One region of the Candidatus Paralachnospira sp. LCP21S3_A2 genome, then DNA from elsewhere that is predicted to be linked to it. Evidence: a T-box and tRNA genes for the amino acid it is inferred to sense, from the RefSeq annotation. Region 1 holds a T-box; the other holds one or more tRNA genes.
What was found. The T-box of region 1 lies ahead of proS (proline--tRNA ligase). A T-box ahead of a tRNA ligase gene usually reads a tRNA of that ligase, here a tRNA-Pro.
Positions count from the first base shown of each region.

Region 2: it encodes a tRNA-Pro, which carries the amino acid that the T-box ahead of proS (proline--tRNA ligase) is inferred to sense. The anticodon was not compared.

Region 1 is NZ_JBQKGG010000016.1:1,573-12,465, forward strand. It holds gene ACTQ3K_RS10455 (MATE family efflux transporter) at 1-1,152, shown strand, start outside; gene proS (proline--tRNA ligase) at 1,263-2,702, opposite strand; T-box leader at 2,843-3,043, opposite strand; gene ACTQ3K_RS10465 (zinc-ribbon domain-containing protein) at 3,077-4,969, opposite strand; gene ACTQ3K_RS10470 (AI-2E family transporter) at 5,123-6,166, opposite strand; gene ACTQ3K_RS10475 (helix-turn-helix domain-containing protein) at 6,343-6,765, shown strand; gene ACTQ3K_RS10480 (ABC transporter ATP-binding protein) at 6,770-7,534, shown strand; gene ACTQ3K_RS10485 (ABC-2 transporter permease) at 7,515-8,168, shown strand; gene ACTQ3K_RS10490 (DUF3786 domain-containing protein) at 8,374-9,012, shown strand; gene ACTQ3K_RS10495 (VOC family protein) at 9,057-9,452, shown strand; gene ACTQ3K_RS10500 (methylated-DNA--[protein]-cysteine S-methyltransferase) at 9,484-10,017, opposite strand; gene ACTQ3K_RS10505 (DUF2284 domain-containing protein) at 10,278-10,745, shown strand; gene ACTQ3K_RS10510 (prolyl-tRNA synthetase associated domain-containing protein) at 10,864-10,893, shown strand, end outside.
Region 2 is NZ_JBQKGG010000010.1:69,003-79,895, forward strand. It holds gene ACTQ3K_RS08580 (DUF1540 domain-containing protein) at 1-270, shown strand, start outside; gene ACTQ3K_RS08585 (sugar O-acetyltransferase) at 462-1,049, shown strand; gene ACTQ3K_RS08590 (transporter substrate-binding domain-containing protein) at 1,185-2,081, shown strand; gene ACTQ3K_RS08595 (amino acid ABC transporter permease) at 2,216-2,902, shown strand; gene ACTQ3K_RS08600 (amino acid ABC transporter ATP-binding protein) at 2,912-3,700, shown strand; gene infC (translation initiation factor IF-3) at 4,023-4,517, shown strand; gene rpmI (50S ribosomal protein L35) at 4,554-4,748, shown strand; gene rplT (50S ribosomal protein L20) at 4,781-5,137, shown strand; tRNA gene ACTQ3K_RS08620 (tRNA-Pro) at 5,297-5,370, shown strand; TPP riboswitch at 5,541-5,648, shown strand; gene thiW (energy coupling factor transporter S component ThiW) at 5,710-6,231, shown strand; gene thiM (hydroxyethylthiazole kinase) at 6,247-7,068, shown strand; gene thiE (thiamine phosphate synthase) at 7,055-7,696, shown strand; gene ACTQ3K_RS08640 (HAD family hydrolase) at 7,693-8,346, shown strand; gene thiD (bifunctional hydroxymethylpyrimidine kinase/phosphomethylpyrimidine kinase) at 8,568-9,380, shown strand; gene thiC (phosphomethylpyrimidine synthase ThiC) at 9,457-10,767, shown strand.

The DNA of each region.
Region 1 (10,893 bases):
GCTCTTATCAGCTCCGGCGGTGCTCCGAGAGCCTCGATTTCCATGGGAAAACAGGATCCGGAAGCAGCAGAACGAATCCTCGGAAACTGCTTCAGCCTCCAGATCGTGATCTCTGCCATTTTAACTGTAATTCTGCTGCTCTGGAACCGGGATCTGCTTCTTGCTTTCGGTGCCAGCGAAAATACGATTTCCTACGCCGTGGATTATATGAATATCTATGCGGTCGGCACCTTATTTGTACAGCTCACGCTCGGTATGAATGCCTTTATCACTGCCCAGGGCTTTACCACCATTTCCATGATCTCCGTTCTGATCGGTGCTGTCTGCAACATCGTTCTGGATCCGGTCTTTATTTTTGCTTTCGGAATGGGTGTCCGGGGTGCCGCTCTGGCAACGGTACTCTCCCAGGCCGTCTCCTGTATCTGGGTCCTGCGGTTCCTCTGTGGAAAAAAGACGCTTCTCCATATCCGAAAGAAGTATCTGCGTATGCAGGCAAAGGTTATCATCCCCTGTATTACACTTGGTCTCGCTACCTTTATCATGCAGGCAAGCGAGAGTGTTGTGACCGTCTGCTTTAATTCCTCCCTGCTCCGTTACGGCGGTGACATTGCTGTTGGCGCTATGACGATCCTCACCAGTGTGATGCAGTTCGCGCTGCTTCCGCTTCAGGGCATTGCCCAGGGTGCTCAGCCGATCTCCAGTTATAATTATGGTGCCAGAAATGCGGACCGTGTAAAAAAGACCTTCCGTCTTCTGCTGATCACCTGCTTTACGTACTCCATGGTTCTCTGGACTGCTGTCCAGCTTTTCCCGAAGCTGTTCGTGAGTATTTTTACGTCCGATGCCGCCCTTGTTTCTTTTACTGCTCCCATGCTGAAGATCTATCTTGGCGGACTGGGACTCTTTGGAATCCAGATTGCCTGCCAGATGACCTTTACCTCTCTGGGAAAAGCAGTCTGCTCGATCATCGTCGCCGTTGTCCGAAAGTTTGTACTGCTGCTGCCGCTCATTTATCTCATGCCTCACCTGGTCTCTGATTCCACCAGAGGCGTTTATATGGCTGAGCCGGCTGCAGATGTGACCGCAGTCCTTTTTACCATCGTCCTGTTCACCTTCCAGTTTAAAAAAGCAATGAAGAATCTCCAAAATTAAAACTTCTCATAAAAGAGACACGATGCAGGAACCTCATTCTCTGCACCGTGTCTCTTGTTTTTCAGCGAAGCTTCCTGTCCGCCGGATTCTTTTTTATATGTTCGCAGCTTTTAATATGCTTTGCCCCAGAATACCATAGTCTTCGCCGGTCTTCCGCATACCGGGCATACATCTCCGATGTGCTCCTGCTTGAAGGGCATGCATCTGGAGGTCGCTGTGGTGTCCTCTTTGATCTTCAGCTCACATGCCTGATCGCCGCACCACATCATCTTCACAAAGCCAGGCTTGTTCGCCACGATATCCTTGAACTCATCATAGGTATGAGCCTCATAGATATGGCTCTGAAGATGAGCCTTTGCCTTTGCAAGCATATCATTCTGGATCACATCAAGGATCTCCAGTGCCTTCTCGCCCAGCTCATCGATGGATACCGTGATCTTCTCACGGGTATCTCTGCGGACGATCACCGCCTGGTTCTGTTCCATATCCTTCGGTCCGATCTCCACACGGATCGGGATTCCGCGCATCTCCTGCTCACTGAACTTCCAGCCCGGGCTCTTATCAGAATCATCCAGCTTTACACGGACACCGGCTGCCTTTAAGATATCACGAAGCTCGGCCGCCTTTTCCATCACGCCCTCTTTCCGCTGAGAAATCGGGATTACCATACACTGAACCGGAGCAATTCTGGGCGGCAGTTTTAATCCGCTGTCATCACCGTGAACCATGATCAGTGCACCGATGATACGGGTGGACATTCCCCAGGAGGTCTGGTGTACATACTGAAGCTTGTTTTCTTTATCTGAATACTGAATACCGAATGCCTTTGCAAAGCCATCGCCGAAGTTATGGCTGGTTCCGGACTGAAGTGCCTTTCCATCATGCATCAGCGCCTCAATGGTGTAGGTAGACTGTGCTCCGGCAAACTTCTCCTTGTCGGTCTTCTTTCCCTTGATGACCGGAATGGCCAGGACCTCCTCACAGAAGTCTGCATAAATATTCAGCATCTGAATGGTTCTTGCCTCAGCCTCTTCCTCCGTTGCATGAGCGGTGTGGCCCTCCTGCCATAAGAACTCTGCCGAACGCAGGAACGGACGGGTCGTCTTTTCCCAGCGCACAACGGAGCACCACTGATTATACAGCTTCGGCAGATCTCTGTGGGACTGGATAATTCTGGAGTAAAAATCACAGAACAGAGTCTCAGAGGTCGGACGCACACAAAGCCGCTCCGGCAGGGTCTCCAGCCCTCCCTGCGTCACCCATGCAACCTCAGGCGCAAATCCTTCTACATGGTCCTTCTCCCTTTGGAGCAGGCTCTCCGGAATAAACATGGGCATATATACGTTTTCTACCCCTGTCTCCTTGAAGCGTCTGTCCAGCTCCTTCTGAATATTCTCCCAGATCGCATATCCGTTGGGACGAATAATCATACAACCCCTCACGTTCGAATACTCCACCAACTCCGCTTTCTTTACCACATCGGTATACCACTGGGCAAAATCTTCACTCATGGAGGTGATGGATTCCACTAATTTCTTTTCCTTTGCCATGATAAGTTCTCCTTTTAAACTGTAAATTTCCATAATAATTCCGTGGCCCGGCCAATTTGTCCTGAAACAATCTTCTATGAAATTTATCAGAAAATGACTCTCCCGATAAACAAAAATCCCCTGCTCCGGAATCATCCGAAGCAAGGGACCGAATATCGGCGGTACCACCCTTGTTAGCCATCTGGCTGGCTCACTCTCGATCCGTTATCGCCGGAATTACGCTGTATTTTCATACAGGACTCCAAGGTGGGTTCAACATCTGTGCCAAAAAGACTTTCCAGCTTCCGTCCTCTCTCTGGGTTGGCCGTCTGATCTCTACTATTCCTTATCTTCGCCATGTTTTGCTTCTATCTTAGGCGAATTTCCGTCATTTGTCAAGCCGCAGCTTCCCGAACAAAAATCAGCTCCACATTATCCAGATTCATGATCAGTCGTCCGTTTTCCAGCGTTACGTTCTGATCCGAACCCTCTATTGTGAGTACATAAGCATGATCCCCCGTCTTCTTCCAGGTGCCATCTGCCGTCTCACCCAGAAGCTGGACATGCATAGAACCATCAGACCGCATATTCATCCGCAGCTGATCAGAAGCCAGCCCCGCATACTGCAGATACGTATCTGCATCTATGGTCATTCCGCCAAAAGTCACCTGGCTGCCGCGCCAGCTTCCGACAAACGCCGCAATATCTGTCTCTTCCTGGCTCTGCTTTAACTGTTCCTGTACATAGGCCTCCTTCTGTTCCCGCAGTGCCTGCTCAATCTCCGGATAATCACCTCCCAGCGTATTCAGTGCACCATCAAGCACAATGAGCGCCGCTTCATAATTCTGATTTGTTCCCAGGGCATCCGCCGCCTTTTTCAGGATATCCTCCTGATACTTCGCTTTGTATTCCTCCAGTGCAGCCTGAAGTTCTGCATTTCCGCTATACTCTGCCAGAGCCTCCCTGGTTCCCTCCATGGCGGTGTAATAATTCCCCTGATCCGCTGCTTTTTTGCCCTGCTCCAGTACGGACTGAATTCCATAATCCTCCTGAGCCTCTTCGAGCTCCTCCTGTTTCCTGATCAGCGCCTCATCCCCCGGAAGGATTTTCAGCGCCTGGGCAAGCTTTTTTGCCGCCTCCTCATAATCATCCTTTTTCTCCAGCGCTTCCACTTCGTCGAGAACTGCCTCGCGGTAAGCCTTCTCCGCCGCTTCCAGCTGCTTCTGGGCAGTCTCATAATTGGAATCCGCCTTGATCACCTTTTTATACTCTGCGATGGCTGTTTCATAATTCTCAGCCTTCATTGCCTTTTCGCCATCGGCAAAGGCGCTTCTGGAATCATATAATTCCCGGATCTGCACCAGTGCATCCGACACAGACGCATCATCCCAGAATGCTGCGATGGCAGTCAAGTGTCCCTTTGCGGTCTGATAATCCATAGAATCGGAGGTGTACGCCGAAGTAATCGCCTCCACCTGATTCTTTATCAGCTCATCAGCCTGTGCCTTTTTCTTTTCATTTCCGGAAAAGCTCTTCTCATAAATCGCTTCTACCTTCGTCCAGTCCCGGTCCCTGATGGCCGCCTTAAGCTTATTAGCCGGGTTGGACAGCACGAACGCAAACACTGCCAGAACAAGGAGCATCACCGCGATCAGCGACGATAATGCAATGATCCACGCCTTTTTCTTTCCATTTTTCTTTTTGCTTTTTTCCGGTTTCCGGTTCCCCGGTATGTATTCATAAGGCGGATGACTGCCCGGCTGCTCCGTTTCCCGATATCCATCCGTACGCTGCGGCTTCGCTCCCGCTTCTCCGTTTCCCGCTTCCCGATGCATTTCTCTGCCGCGTTCCGCACTGCCCGCTTCCCGATGCATTTCTCTGCCGCGTTCCGCACTGCCCGCTTCCCGATGCATTTCTCTGCCGTGTTCCGCGCGGCCTGCTTCGCCATATACCCGCGTTCCCTTCCTCATGGCCTCCTCCGGCATTTCCAGGATCAGCTCATTTTCCATATTTTTCATGATCTGCTTTTCCAGCTCCGGAATGGCGTCTCCGGAAGCCGCTTCTTCCGGCTGTTCCGGCATTTTTACAGCTGCTTCCGACTCTGTCATGCCTGTCTGCTCTTCTGTGCTTTCCGGCGGCAGCGCAGTGTTCTCCGGCTGTATCGGCACCGGCTCCTCTTTTATGGTTTTTACAGGGTTCTCCACCGGCGGGTTCTCTACCGGCGTTCCACAGTTTTCACAGAACCGGTCACCCGCCTTCAATTCATATCCGCAGTTTGTACAAAACATAGAAGCTCCTTTCTCCGTCCGGACTCTGGCAGACAACCGCCGGGCCGCAGACCATCGGCAGATTCTCTCCATGTGCAGGAATATCTTCATGAATGATCTCTGTTTCTATGCTATCAGTATAACCCAGCGGTTTTCTGTCTGTCAAACGATAATTCACCCTTCCCCGGTGTAAAGTCCGCTCAGCTCCCGCACCAGAAGATACCCCAGCGGTCCCAGAAGAAAGCCGGTTACGCCAAATAATAGGAGTCCGGCGTACATACTCATGAGCATTTCCAGCGGGCGGATTCCCATGCGGCTGCCCATGAGCTTTGCCTCCAGGATTTCTCTGAGAAAATAGCTGAGAAGATAAAGGAGCATCAGTCCGATGGCATAGGTCCAGTTTCCGGTAAACAACATAATCACGGCCCAGGGAACCAGGACCGTTCCTGTTCCGAACACTGGAAGTGCGTCCAGAAGTCCGAGCCCGGCGCCCAGAAGCACTGCGTAGGGATTTCCCAGAGCATACAATCCCACGCCGCAGAGAATACTGGTAAGGAGCATGATAAACAGCTGTACCAGAAGAAAGCTTCTTCCGACACGGCTGATGCAGCCGGCCGCCGCCGAAAGCTCCTGGCGGAAAACCGAGGTGTTTTTCCAGTGAAGGATCCGTCCCCGGGCTCCCACCACCAGAACTCCGCCGATCCCCGCAACAGCAAGAAGCCCGCCAAGCTTCGCGGTTCCCGCAAAAATTCCCGGAGAAAACATCATGAGATACGTTCCGGCCTGGCGCTCCGCAGTTTCCAGAAACCTTTGTCCCCTGGATTCCACAAATTCCATGGTCGTTCCGCCGGAAAATCCGAGAAACCGGTCACAGTTCCGGCAGACACCATCCAGCCAGCCGCAAAGCTCCTCAAACCATGATGGCAGATGTGCCGCTGCTTTTATGAGCTGTTCCAGAAACAGCCTCCCCAGGATATAGCCCAGAAAAAGCAGTACTGCTGAAAGAGCCGTAATAAAAAGCGAGGCCCAGACTGTCCGCTTAACGCAGGTTTTCTGTTCCAGGGAAACGGCTGCCGGCCCCACCAGAACCGCCAGCCACCAGGACAGCAGAAACGGGAAAAACAGCCGCAGAACATACTTGAGCGCAAGATATACGCCGGCCGTCGTTCCGAGCACTGCCAGCGCCTTTTTCTGTTTTTCCGTAAGCCTGTTTTTCATGAGGTGCCTCCTTTTTCTGTTCTCAGTATGCTCCGTCCGACCGGTTTTATGCCGCAACGATTTTTAACAAAATCAGGGATTTTTGTTAAGGTTCCGTTATGGTCTTTCCAGCGGATCTGTGTTACATTGAAGGCAGAAAATGCGACATTACAATCAGGAAAGGTGGGAATTTTCCGATGTTTAAAGACAATCTGCTCATGCTGCGAAAAGCCGCCGGTCTGTCACAGGAGGAACTGGCGGAAAAGCTGGACATCTCGCGCCAGACACTTTCCAAATATGAAACCGGCGAGTCACTTCCGGACATTGAAAAATGCCGGATGATCGCCGATGTATTCAATGTAAGCCTTGATGATCTGGTGACCTACGAGCCGGACGGTACCGGCCTCGGCATTGCGCCGAAGGGCAGACACATGTTCGGCGTTCTGACTGTTGGTGAGAAAGGACAGATCATCATTCCGGCCAAAGCACGCAGGATCTTCAACATCCACCCCGGCGACTCGCTGATCCTGCTGGGCGATGAAGCTCAGGGACTGGCTCTCATCAAAGAGGCGGATCTGATGATCCTGCTAAACCGGAACACCAGACGGGAGGAGCAGTGACTATATGAATCCGACACATCATACAAATACCATCCTGGAGATTTCGGATCTCCGAAAAGAATATCCCGGCTTCCGTTTAAATCATGTATCGTTTTCTCTGAACCGCGGCTCCATCATGGGACTGGTGGGGCGCAACGGTGCCGGAAAAACGACAACCATCAAATCCATGCTCGGGCTGATCCGTCCTTCCGGCGGAACCATTTCCTGCTTCGGCATGGAGCTGTCCTCCCACGAAGCAGAAATCAAAAAACGGATCGGCTACGCCTGCGGTGCTGTGGATTATTATAAGAAAAAACCGATCCGTGACATTGCCGCCGTGACAAAGCTGTTCTATGAAAACTGGGATGACGCAGCCTACCGTCATTATCTGGAGCTGTTTTCTCTGCGGGAAGAAAAGACACCGGAGGAGCTGTCCGAGGGCATGCGGGTGAAGCTGAACCTGGCACTGGCTCTTTCCCATCACGCCGAGCTTCTGGTTCTTGATGAACCCACCTCCGGACTTGATCCTGTTTCCCGCAGCGAGCTTCTGACTATATTTCGTTATCTGGCGCAGGAGACCGGCACAGCGATCCTGTTTTCCACCCATATCACAACAGATCTGGAAAACTGTGCAGATATGATCACCTATCTGAAAAACGGTACCGTGCAGATCTCCGGGGCTCTGCCGGACTATCTGGCAGACTGCCGCTCCCGCGGTCTCGGAAAAACTCTTGAGGAAATTATGATCCATGACGAACAGGAGGCATTTCATGAAAAAACTGCTCATTAAAGAAATCCGGCTGGCGGCCTCACCTCTTTCCTTCCTGTTTCTGGCCTTTTCAGTCATGGCACTGATCCCCGGCTATCCGATCCTGGTGGGCAGCTTCTTTGTCTGCTTCGGGATCTTTCACTCCTTTCAGGCAACACGGGAAACCAACGATATCCTCTATTCCGTTCTCCTTCCGCTGTCAAAGTCGGACACAGTAAAAGGCAAATTCGCCTTCAGCATCATGATCCAGCTCGCCGGCTTTCTGCTCATGGGGATTTTCACACTGTTGCGCATGACTGTTCTCGCCCATGCCGAACCATATGTGAACAACGTCATGATGAATGCCAACCAGCTTTATCTGGCATTTACGCTTCTTCTGTTTCTGCTGTTCAATCTGCTTTTTATCTGCGGATTTTTTAAGACCGGCTATCGGATCGGCATACCGTTTCTGTACTTCGGAATCGCCGCGCTTCTGCTCATCGGACTTGCAGAAACCCTCCATCATCTGCCTGGCCTTGGCTTTCTCAACAATACCAGCACCATGAGAAACACCGATCTGTGGCTGAGCCTGGCCGCCGCCGCAGTTGTTTACGCGATTGGAACATGGGGAAGTATGAAATACGCGATGAAACGATTTCAGGACGTGGATCTGTAATGTATGGGTATGGCTTGCGCAGGCACCCTCCCGGTCAACCGGCACATATCGAAGTTGCCTCTGACCGGGAGGGTGGCCTGCGCAAGCTCTCTATTCCTTACATCCCCCACTTACATCAATCAGTCAGAATATACGGAAGCTGCTTCTGGCATCGCCCTCATTTCTGTGTTATATTTAGTACAAAATGCGAATTGGAGGAGCTTCCATGAATCCCAGTCGTTCTAACTATGAGTTAATGAAGACTCAGATGGCTGTTTCTTTTCTGCAGCATGATCAGGATCTTATGATCCGAAATTTTTCTTTAGAACATGATACTCAATATCTTTATCTTTCTTTTGTTGACCGTATGTATCGGATCAGCCGGGAATCCGGCCAAGTAGAATGGTCGGCAGATTTTTCTCAGACCGCAAACGCAGCTGACTACAATGAAGCTATGACCATCTATGATGTTCTCTGCCGGTCTGACCGTCCGAATCCCGCCAGTACAGAATTGGTTCCTGTGAATACGCTTTCCAGTATTCATACCGGAAATATGGGACAAAAAACGGACTTTTTTCAGCATGCCGCCGAATTTTTTGACGGAAATACTTCCGGATTTCTGCATGCCTGCAAAGCACTTCACGGAATACCTGTTTCCGGCGGGGATGCCGCCTGTGAATTACAGTTTTTCTCTTTTCTTCCGGTCACCGTCCGGTTCTGGGAATCTGATGAGGATTTCCCGCCCAGCTTGCAGATCCTGGTTCCGAAAAACATTCTTGATTTCATGCACTATGAGACAGTCATGTTTGCCGTTTCCCATCTGCTGAACCGGCTTATGGACGAAACGCGGAACTCAACTCCGTAAACCATGCCCCGGCTTTTTCCGCAGCTTTAACAGGAGGACCGACTATGAACCCAACAATCCGAATCGAACATCTGGCGCTGTATGTCAATGATCTGGAAGCGGCCCGCGCGTTTTTTATAAAGTATTTTCATGCCGTTTCCGGTGAGAAGTATCATAACAAAAATACCGATTTTTCTTCTTACTTTTTAAGCTTTTCCGACGGTTCCAGACTGGAGCTTATGACAAAGCCGGGGCTTCATGATGTGCAAAAAGATCCAGACCGCACCGGCTATATTCACCTGGCATTCAGCCTCGGAAGCCGATTTGCTGTCGATGAACTGACCGAAACCATGAAACAGGACGGCTGTCAGGTTCTCAGCGGGCCGCGGATCACCGGCGACGGCTATTATGAAAGCTGTCTTGTGGGATTTGAGGGGAATTTAATTGAATTAACGGAATAGAAAGGAAATTTCCGACTGACAGGCGCAGGCTTTACCGTGCCGTCCCTTTTTCCGGTACAAACAGGGAGTCCATGTTTACACCTTCCAATGTAAGGAGCTGTACCTTCCGGTCGATCCCGCCTGCATATCCGGTCAGGCTTCCGCCGGTTCCGACCACTCGATGACAGGGAACAAGAATCGAAATTTCATTATGTCCCACCGCACCGCCAACTGCCTGCGCCGACATATGATCGATTCCGCGCCGCTTCGCAAGAAGCTGTGCGATCTCTCCGTAGGTCATGGTCTGTCCGTAGGGAATGGTGCAGAGAATTTCCCAGACCTCCTTCTGAAAGGCTGTTCCGATAAAATGAAACGGCACGGGAATCTCCGGTCTTTTCCCGGAAAAATAACGATCCAGCCAGCGTTTTGTCTGTATTAAAACCGGTATTTCCCTCTCCTCCCGTTCCGCTTCCAGACACCGTCCGAAATACTTCTGTCCCTCAAACCATACTCCCGCCAGCCCGGTTTCATCGGCTGCCAGCAAAATTCTCCCAAGCGGCGATTCATAATCGCTGATATACTGCACGCACGTCTCCCCCTCTTCTGCGATATTTCTCTTATTATAGCGCACTCCTATGTCATAGCCTATCATAAAATATTCGTTTTCTATAAACATTACACCAGAATACAAAATTTGTTCGCGCTTTGACGTCGTTCCGGCGTAAAGCAATTCCGTATGGAATAAACCGCCGTCCAATGGTATACTGGTTAAAGCAACTGTAAAACCGCGCTCATCTGTGCTATACTGAATCCCGGCAACAATTTTATGGAAAGAAGGTTTTATTTATGGATGTTATCGCCGCTGCCAAGGCACTTGGCTTTTCCGATGCCGCCGTTATGGACACTAAGAATCTTGTATTCAAGCCGGAATACCGGGTCTTCTGCGAGGAAAACCTCTGCGGCTGCTATAACCACAATCCTGCCTGTCCGCCTATGAGCGGTACGGTGGAGGAAATGGATCAGCGGGCGTATTCCTATGAAAAGACACTGGTTCTCCAGACCACACGTGAACCGGATATGGATTATAAAAAGGAAAAGCTGGAGCATAACAAGATCACGGAAGCCCTGGCGGAACAGATGAAGCTGGACGGAAAAACCGATCTGCTGCTCATGACCGCCGGTCCCTACAAGAATCACTCCTGTATGTCCGCCTACTGTGTGGATGCCCAGAAGATGGCAGATGCCGTCGGCATGATCTGCTGGGGAAATGACGGGAAAATCCGGTATTTTTCCCAGATTCTGTTTCATGAATGAACCCAGGGAGAAATTTATGACATTCCAGAAGGCTGCTGCGGCAGATTTTTCCCGGATCCGGAATTTTTACCGGAATCTGTAACCACACCGCAATTACTTGCATATGGAGGATAACTAAATGGAATTACAGCATGGAAGGCCTGCGGAC
Region 2 (10,893 bases), on a different contig from region 1:
GACCGATACTGCTGTAAGGGAGATATCCAGGTGGATGGTGCCAACGCCTGCCACTGCAGCGATACCTGCTGCGCCAGCTTTAAAGAAAGCGGCTGCGGCTGTGCATCGAACCATGTGGGAACTCCCAGCCGCAGTATCGGCGTTTCCTGTGACGCTGTAAGTTGCGTTTACAACGAGAACCATGAATGTTCGGCAAAGGAAATCGCCATTGCCGGCCATCAGGCGAAGCATGCGTCACAGACCGAATGTACCAGCTACCAGAAGCGGTAGAAGGAAAAACGGACGAAACGGGGAGCCGAAAGGGCTCCTCGTTTTTCGGTGGAGAACCTGCGGAATACGGATGTGGATCACGTATTTCGATACTTTAAAACGCGATAAGGGTCTGATAAAATAAAAAGAGGATTGCAGAGCCAGTCTGCAGAAATCCGTATTGGAAAGAAAATAAAAAGGAATGAAGCCGGATGACCGAGAAAGAAAAAATGCAGAGACAAATGCTTTATGACGCAAATAACGACAGGGAGCTGCTGAAGGAAAGAGCCGGGGCAAAGGAGCTTTGTTATGAGTTCAATCAGCTTCGCCCGTCCGATGAAAACGGACAGCAGGAGCTTATGAAGCGGCTGCTGGGACAAACAAAGAACAGATTCTGTATTGTGGCACCGTTCTGGTGCGATTACGGCTATAACATTGAAATCGGGGAGGATTTCTTTGCCAATCACAACACGGTGATTCTTGACGGGGCGAAGGTGACCTTTGGTGATCATGTGTTCATCGCACCGGACTGCGGGTTCTATACCGCCGGCCACCCCATTGATTTTGAACGCCGGAATCAGGGGCTGGAGTATGCATATCCCATTACGGTGGGAGACAATGTATGGATCGGCGCCGGAGTTCAGGTGATGCCCGGCGTAACCATCGGAAGTAACGTGGTGATCGGAGCCGGCAGCGTTGTCGTCAAGGATATTCCGGACAATTCAGTAGCAGTCGGAAATCCCTGCCGAGTTATCCGGTCCATTACAGAAGAGGATAAAAAGACCTGCTGGGACAGATGAGGATCGGAAAAAACATCGGAAGAAAAAAATAAATTCCCACTTGACTTTATCGTGGTAAACTGATAATATACTACCATGATATTGCTTCGAATGACATTCAGAAGCATGACAGTTCAGAAAGTGCGAGGAGACGTTATGATGAAAAAAGTAATGGCATGTCTGCTGGCGGCGGCAATGGTTCTTTCTATGGCGGCCTGCGGCGGAACAAAGAGCAGTGAGACGACAGCTGCAGCAAAGGAAACAAAAGCAGAAACAAGTGCAGAAGAGACGAAGAAAGAGGAGACCGAGGCTGCCGGGACAAGCAAAGCTTCTTCCGACGATGGAAGCGATGTGGATTATGTAAAGGAAAAAGGCAAGCTGGTGGTCGGTATTACCGAGTTTGAGCCCATGGATTATCAGAATGAGAGCGGCGAGTGGATCGGCTTTGATGCAGATATGGCAAAGGCCTTTGCCGAGAGCCTTGGCGTAGATGCCGAGTTTGTTGTGATCGACTGGGACAACAAGATCCTGGAGCTGGACGGAAAGACCATTGACTGCGTATGGAATGGTATGACCCTGACGGATGAAGTAAAGAGCTCCATGGAGTGCTCCAATGCTTACTTAAACAATGCACAGATCGTGATCGTGCCCGGAGACAAGGCAGATCAGTACCAGACTGAGGACAGCATTAAAAAGCTTTCCTTTGCAGTAGAGGCCGGAAGCGCCGGTGAAGCACAGGCAAAGGAGCTTGGTCTTACTTATACCTCGGTTGCTTCCCAGGCAGATGCTCTTATGGAGGTGGCAGCAGGAACCTCCGATGCGGCAATCATCGACTCTCTGATGGCAGCAGCCATGGTCGGTGAGGGAACCGGTTACGAGAACCTGACCTACACCGTCGGCCTCAGCACCGAGGAGTACGGCGTTGGATTCCGGAAGGGTTCCGATCTTGCAGAAGCACTGAACCAGTTCCTCAAGGACAGCTATGCAGATGGCTCCATGAAGGAATGTGCCGATGCGTATAAGGTACAGGCTGCCCTGATCGAGCAGAAGTAAGAAATCCAAAGAAAAGAATACAGGCGTTCGGCAGAGAGCGGTTTTTCCGCTCTCTGTTGGTCATAGCGGGATGCGGAACAGCCGTATCCCGCCTTGGCGTCCTTTCGGACAGACGCCGGAAAACAGGAGAACGTATGAAACTATTTCTGGAACAACTTCCCGTTGTTGTAAATGCACTGAACGTCGGCTTTTTACAGACCTTAAAATTATTTTTTGTAACCCTGATCGGGGCACTGCCCCTGGGACTTCTGATATCCTTCGGTTCCATGTCCCGCTTCAAGCCTTTAAGCTGTCTGATCAAACTGATTGTCTGGATTATCCGCGGAACGCCGCTTATGATCCAGCTCTTAATTATCTACTACTTCCCGGGCCTGGTGGCGAAGAGTAATATCTGGGGAGGCGGAGAGACCGGGCGTTTTGTGGCTGCGTCCGTCGGATTTATCTTTAACTATGCCTGTTATTTTTCCGAAATCTACCGCGGCGGGATCCAGGGTGTTCCGGCCGGACAGGAGGAGGCTGGTCTTGTGCTGGGCATGACGAAGCGCCAGATCTTTTTTAAGGTCACGCTGCTTCAGATGATCAAGCGGATCGTTCCGCCGATGTCCAACGAGATCATCACGCTGGTAAAGGATACCTCCCTGGCGCGGATCATTGCCCTCCAGGAGATCATCTGGGCAGGACAGGCATTCATGAAGGGATCCCACGGGATCTCCGGAGCCATCTGGCCGCTGTTCTTTACGGCTCTGTATTATCTGATCTGGAACGGGCTTCTGACCGTTCTGTTTGCAAAGCTGGAAAAGAAACTGGATTATTTTCGATAGGAGGCAGTCATGGCGATTTTAGAGGTAACACATATCAGCAAGGCATTTGAGGACACGGAGGTCTTAAAGGATATCAGCTTTTCCATGGAAAAGGGACAGGCATTGTCCATCATCGGTTCTTCCGGAAGCGGGAAAACTACGCTGCTTCGGTGTCTGAACTTCCTGGAACGGCCCGACGGCGGCATCATTCGGGTAAACGGGGAAACACTTTTTGATGCGGCGGATCCCATGACCACAAAGGAGTCTCAGATCCGGCGCAAGCGTCTCCACTTCGGTCTGGTGTTCCAGTCTTTTAATCTGTTCCCCCAGTACACAGCTCTTGGAAATGTGATGCTGGCGAAGGAACTTCTGGCGAAGGAACGGCCGGATTATAAGGAAAAGAAGAAAGAGATCCACGATGAGATCGAGGCACAGGCAGAGGAACTGTTAAAGCAGATGGGACTTGGCGACCGGATGAAAAATCACCCGCACCAGCTTTCCGGCGGCCAGTGTCAGCGTGTGGCCATTGCGAGAGCCCTTGCTTTGGAGCCGGACATTCTCTGCTTCGATGAACCCACTTCGGCACTGGACCCGGAGCTGACGGGAGAAGTGCTCCGTGTCATGAAGGAGCTGGCGGAGAAGCATATGACCATGATCATCGTGACCCATGAGATGGCATTTGCCAGAGATGTGTCCGATCAGGTAATCTTCATGGATGACGGAAGGATCCTGGAGCACGGCACGCCGGCCGATGTGTTCGAAAATCCGAAGGAAGAGCGTACCAGGCAGTTCCTGGCCCGGTATCATGAAGAAGCATAGCGGTTTAAGGATCCGGCAGGCTTTTACAGGAGAAAAAACAGTTGACAGAACCGGTACAGCGTGGTATTATATAAAAGCTGTGTAGAACAAAGAAGAGTATCCGCTCTCACCTTGGCGTCCATGAGCGACCGGGTTCCTATATTGTTTTTCTTTGATGTGTTTATAAAGAGAAAAGAAATGGGATTTTAAGTGGATAGTTCTTCTATCCACTTTTTGTATTTATTCAAAGCAGTTCGAAGAAAGAATGCAAAATGAAATCGAACCGGTTCTGAATAAATGACTTTTATCTAAATGATGGGGGTGTCTGGTTATTAGCGAGTTAATGTTGAATGAACAGATCAGAGACAAAGAAGTACGTCTCATTGGCGAAAACGGCGAGCAGCTTGGAATTATGTCTTCCAAGGAAGCACAGAAGCTTGCGAGAGAAGCGGAACTGGATCTGGTAAAGATCGCTCCGATGGCAAAGCCGCCGGTATGCAAGATCATCGACTACGGCAAGTACCGTTACGAACAGGCCAGAAAAGAAAAAGAGGCCAAAAAGAAACAGAAGGTCATCGAGATCAAGGAAGTCCGTCTGTCTCCGAATATTGAGGAAAACGACCTGAATACGAAAGTTTCCGCTGCCAGAAAGTTCATTCAGAAGGGCAATAAGGTAAAGATTACCTTACGGTTCCGCGGCCGCGAAATGAGTCATATGAATAACTCCAGACATATCCTGGAAGAATTTGCAGAGAAGCTTTCCGACATTGCAGTGGTTGATAAGCCCTCCAAGGTAGAGGGGAGAAGCCTTGTAATGTTCTTATCGGAGAAGCGATAGAAAATTGGCTGAGCCAAAGTTTAAGGAGGAAGAATCATGCCTAAAGTAAAAACCAGCAGAGCAGCAGCAAAGCGTTTTAAAAAGACCGGAAACGGAAAGTTAAAGAGAATGAAGGCCTATAAGAGCCATATCTTGACCAAGAAGTCTCAGAAGAGAAAGAGAAATCTTAGAAAAGCAACCGTTGCTGTTCCCGCAAACGCAAAGGTTATGAAGAAGATTTTACCTTACTAATGCAGTCATAAATAGAAGGAGGAAGACTTAAAATGGCAAGAATTAAAGGCGGATTAGGCGCTAAGAAGAAGCACAACAGAGTTCTGAAGCTGGCAAAGGGCTACAGAGGAGCTCGTTCCAAACAGTATAGAGTAGCAAAGCAGTCTGTAATGAGAGCACTTACCAGCTCTTATGCAGGAAGAAAGCAGAGAAAGAGACAGTTCAGACAGCTCTGGATTGCCCGTATCAACGCAGCAGCAAGAATGAACGGACTTTCCTACAGCCGTTTCATGTATGGCTTAAAGGAAGCAGGCGTTGAGATGAACCGCAAGATCCTTGCAGACATGGCCGTTAATGATGCGGCAGGTTTTGCAAAGCTGGCTGAGGTTGCCAAGAGCAAACTGGCTTAAAACCGGATTATTATTCTGATTGTGCAAACTATTTGAATTGTTGAAATAGAACGAAAAATTTTATTCAAAAAAATTCAAAAAGTGCTTGCATTATTGAGAAACGTGTGCTATTATATATGAGGATTTGGTTCTGAGATACTAATGAACCAAATCCATAATCGGAATGTGGCTCAGCTTGGTAGAGCGTTCGGTTAGGGACCGAGAGGTCGCAGGTTCGAATCCTGTCATTCCGACTTTAGAGAGCAGATAACGAAGGTTATCTGCTCTTTTGTATTAGAGGAGGCCGGTATTTGAAGGCATGGAAGATGATTCTCCCGGAGCAATGTTTTCCGACTCCGGTGTTCCGAATATATTCTGCACTTCTGCTTGCAATAACCAGCCGGCAGGTGTATACTGATAAGGAAAATAAATACAGGGGAGCTCGTAGAAGCGGGCTGAGAGGAAGTGATCAACTTCGACCCTTATACCTGATGCGGATAATGCCGCCGGAGGAAGTCGTTTTATAGCGCTTACATTCGGAGATACCGCATGGTATCTCCTTTTATAATATGACGAAAGGAAGTTGTATAAGTATGAATCAGACAAAATGCAGTGTGAAGAAGCTGGCGCTGGCAGGATTATTCTGCGCGGCAGCTGTGGTAGGGAGCCTGTTCTCCTTCCCGGTGTTTGGGAGCAAATGTTCTCCCGTGCAGCATATGGTCAATATTCTCTGTGCGGTGCTTCTTGGGCCTGGTTATGGTGTGGGTGCGGCCTTTGCGGCGTCTCTGATCCGCAATCTTCTGGGACTTGGAAGCCTCATGGCATTTCCGGGCAGCATGTTCGGGGCGCTGGCCTGCGGCCTGATGTACTGGAAAACTAAAAATCTTCCGGGAACGCTTCTGGCGGAGGTGGCAGGAACTTCAATCCTGGGCGGTCTGTGTGCGTATCCGGTCGCAGTCCTTCTTATGGGAAAGAGTGCAGCTGGGCTGGCATTTTATGTCTATGTGTTTCCGTTCTTTGTATCCACTGCCGGTGGAGCCGTAATTTCCGGTGTGCTGATCTACAGCCTGAAAAAATGCGGAGCCTTACATAAGATGCAGGAAGTCATCGGATAGGGGGAAAAACACCATATGCTTGGAGAATGTCTGCGGAACGTGAGAGAACGGTGTCCGCTGATCCATAATATCACCAATTATGTGACTGTCAACGACTGTGCCAACATTCTGCTGGCCTGCGGCGGATCCCCGATCATGGCAGATGATCCGGAGGAGGCAGAGGAGATCACATCCATTTGTGGGGGTCTGACTATTAACATCGGAACACTGAATCATCGGACAATTCCGTCGATGCTTCTGGCAGGAAAAAAGGCCAATGAGCTGGCCCATCCGGTTGTGCTGGATCCGGTGGGAGCAGGAGCATCCAGACTTCGGACCGGTACGGCGCTGAAGCTGCTGGAGAACATTAAGATGACAGTGATCCGGGGAAATATTTCCGAGATCAAGACGCTGGCGCTGGGGAGCGGAACCACCAAGGGGGTGGATGCAGATGTTGCCGATCAGGTGACGGAAGAAAATCTGGATGCGGCTGTATCCTTTGTGAAAGCGTTTGCGAAAAAGACAGGAGCAGTTGTCGCTGTGACAGGAGCGATCGATCTGGTGGGCGATGATACAAGAGTCTATTGTATCCGAAACGGAAATGCCAGAATGTCGTCCATCACCGGGACCGGCTGCCAGCTTTCATCCATGACAGCGGCGTTTGTGACGGCCAATCCGGATCGGACACTGGAAGCAGCTGCGGCGGCAGTTTGCACCATGGGGATTGCCGGAGAAATTGCCTATGACCGGTTGTCTGCCATGGACGGAAATGCGTCCTATCGGACCTATATCATCGATGCGGTAGATCGAATGACGCCGGAGAAGCTGGAGAAAGGAGCAAGGTATGAAGTGCGATAAACAATATATGCGGCTGTATGCGGTGACAGACCGTGCCTGGGTGGGAAAACAGACCCTGTATGAGCAGGTGGAGGCGGCACTGAAGGGTGGAGTGACCTGCGTGCAGCTTCGGGAAAAGGAACTGAGCGAAGAGGACTTTCTGGCGGAGGCGAAGGAAATCAAGGCACTCTGTTCCAGGTATCATGTTCCCTTTTTCATCAACGATAATGTGGACGTTGCCATAAAATGCCAGGCAGACGGTGTCCATGTGGGGCAGGAGGATATGAAAGCATCCGATGTACGGGCAAAAGTGGGGGATCAGATGATAATTGGTGTTTCCGCCCATTCCGTGGAGGAAGCTGTGGAGGCTGTGAAAAACGGAGCGGACTGTCTCGGTGTGGGAGCGATGTTTACAACCTCGACCAAGGCGGATGCAAGCGTGCTGCCAAAGGAAACGCTGCGAGCCATCTGTGAAGCCGTGGATGTGCCGGTGGTGGCCATCGGCGGCATCGGCGAGAGCAATATCCTGGAGCTTGCGGGAACCGGAGCAGATGGTGTGGCTCTTGTAAGTGCCATCTTTGGCGCAGCGGACATTGAGGCACAGTGCCGGAAGCTGCGCGCTCTCTCGGAAGAGATGGTGAGCCGATGAGGCTTCGCGGGGCAATCTTTGATTTTGATGGGACACTGTTTGATACCATGTCGGTCTGGGACACGGCGGGAGAGGATTATCTGCGTCTGATCGGTATGACACCGGGGGAAACCATCAACGAAGAGCTGAAAACCATGAGCCTGCAGCAGGCGGCGGAAGCTATCAAGGAGCAGTATCGGATTCCCAAAAGTACGGAGACGATCATCGATGAGGTCAATGAGATGGTGGGAGATTTTTATCTGTACAGGGCCGAGCCGAAGCCGGGAATTGAAGAATTTCTGGAACAATTGGATAAAGATGGAGTTTCCATGTGCATTACCACGGCGGCGGAACGGCGGCTGGTGGAGGGAGCACTGAAACGCTGCAGCCTGGATCGCTTTTTCGGAGAAATTTTCACCTGCGGGGAAGTAGGGCACGGGAAGGATGAGCCTATGATCTACGAGCAGGCGCTTTCGTTCCTGGGGACGGAAAAAACGGAGACCGTTGTATTTGAGGATGCATATCATGCGGCGCGGACGGCGAAAGACGCCGGATTTTCGGTGGCAGCCGTGTATGACGGCCATGAAACAAGCAGCGAGGAACTGCGGTCACTGGCGGACTGGTATCTGGAGGATTATCGGAGCGCATGGGAGACCATTGACAAGTCGTAACAGCAAGCTTACACAGAAGAATCTGAATTGCAGAGAACTGGAACGGTTCCTGTGAAAAATATAGATCAGATTACGGCGGCAGACCGGGGGCACCACCTTCTGTCGCCGGCGGGAGACTTTCATCGTTTCATAGGAAAGTGCGTCCTATCAAACAAAAAAGGAAGAATATTCCGGAAAGAAGGAACCCGCAGAATAAAAATAATGCGGATCAGGAGGAAAACATGAAAACAGCATTATCAATCGCCGGAAGTGATTCCAGCGGAGGCGCCGGTATTCAGGCTGATCTGAAAACGATGACCATGAATGGAGTGTTCGCCATGAGCGCAGTGACTGCGCTGACAGCTCAGAACACTACCGGCGTAAGCGGCGTGACGGAGGTGACGCCGGAATTCTTAAAACGGCAGATCGATGCGGTATTTACCGATATCCGTCCGGATGCGGTGAAGCTTGGCATGATACCGAACGGAGCCCTGATGGAAGCAGCGGCGGAGCGTCTTAAGTTTTACGGAGCAGAGCGGATCGTGGTGGATCCGGTCATGGTGGCAACGTCCGGCTCCAGTCTGATGGAAACAGAGGCGGTCACAGTGATGAAACGCCGGCTTCTGCCCCTGGCCGATCTGGTAACGCCCAATATTCCGGAGGCGGAGATCCTTTCCGGCATGGAAATCCGGAATAAGGAGGACATGGAAGCGGCAGCGGAAAAGATCAGCAATTCCTGCGGATGTGCCGTGCTTTTAAAAGGCGGCCACAGCATTGAAGACGCCAGCGACCTGCTGGTTTCCGATGGGAAACACCGGTGGTTTTATGGAAAGCGGATCGAAAATCCCAACACTCACGGAACCGGATGTACCTTGTCCAGTGCCATTGCGGCAAATCTGGCGAAGGGGTATGACCTGGAGACATCCGTCGGACGGGCTAAGGACTATATTTCTGATGCACTGGCAGCTATGCTGGATCTGGGGCTCGGAAGCGGTCCCATGAACCATGCATTTGCCCTGACCGGGAAATATGCAGAAGAACCGGTACAGCATTGAGGTTCAAAACGGAAGAGAACGCAGGAAATTTTCGCCGGTAAAGATCGGTGAACAGAATACAAAAAGGAGAATGAAGATGAGAACAGAAGCATACGCAACACAGATGGATGCAGCAAGAAAAGGCATTGTGACAAAGCAGATGGAGATCGTGGCAAAAAAGGAGCACATGACCACGGAGGAGCTCCTTCCCCTGGTAGCCAGCGGCAAGGTGGCGATCCCTGCCAATAAGAATCATGAATGTCTCTCCCCGGAGGGGATTGGCTCCATGCTCCGCACCAAGATCAATGTAAACCTGGGTGTTTCCAGAGACTGTAAGGATTATGACGTGGAAATGGAGAAGGTGCTTTCCGCAGTCAATATGGGTGCAGAAGCCATCATGGACCTGTCCAGCCACGGAAATACTCAGCCGTTCCGCCGGAAGCTGACCCATGAGTGTCCTGCTATGATCGGAACAGTTCCGGTTTATGACAGTGTGATCCATTATCAGAGAGATCTGGATACGCTGACTGCAAAGGATTTTGTCGATGTGATCCGTCTCCATGCAGAGGACGGTGTGGATTTTGTAACCCTTCACTGCGGAATCACCAGAAAGACCATCGATCAGATCCGCAAGCATAAAAGAAAGATGAATATCGTATCCCGCGGAGGTTCCCTGGTGTTTGCATGGATGTGTATGACCGGCGAGGAAAATCCGTTCTATGAATATTATGATGAGATTCTGGATATCTGCAGAGAATACGATGTGACCATTTCCCTGGGTGATGCCTGCCGTCCCGGCTGTCTGGCAGATGCCACGGATGTATGTCAGATCGAGGAGCTTGTCCGTCTGGGTGAGCTGACCAAGAGAGCCTGGGAGAAGGATGTTCAGGTCATGGTAGAAGGCCCCGGACACGTTCCCATGGATCAGATCGCAGCCAATATGAAGGTGCAGCAGACGATCTGTATGGGCGCGCCTTTCTATGTACTTGGGCCGCTGGTAACCGATATTGCACCGGGCTATGACCATATCACCGCGGCCATTGGCGGTGCCATTGCAGCTATGAACGGTGCGGCATTCCTTTGCTATGTAACTCCCGCCGAGCATCTGGCTCTGCCTAACCTGGATGATGTAAAGCAGGGGATCATCGCCAGCCGGATTGCAGCTCATGCAGCAGATATTGCCAAGGGGGTACGCGGCGCCAGAGACATTGATGACCAGATGGGCGATGCCCGCCGTGTCCTCGACTGGGAAGCTCAGTGGAAATGCGCCATTGATCCCGAGACCGCAAAAGCGATCCGTGATGACCGTTCTCCGGAACATGAAGATACCTGCTCCATGTGCGGAAAATTCTGTGCAGTCCGCAGCATGAACAAAGCTCTGGCCGGGGAACATATTGATATCCTGTAACTCCAGATTCGACACGCAGATAAAATGTAAAAAACGTTCAGGACAAGCTTGCTTGTTCCTGGGCGTTTTTTACATTTTGCGTATGGGAAGAATGCTTATACAACCTCAGGCAGGAGCTGTTCTGTA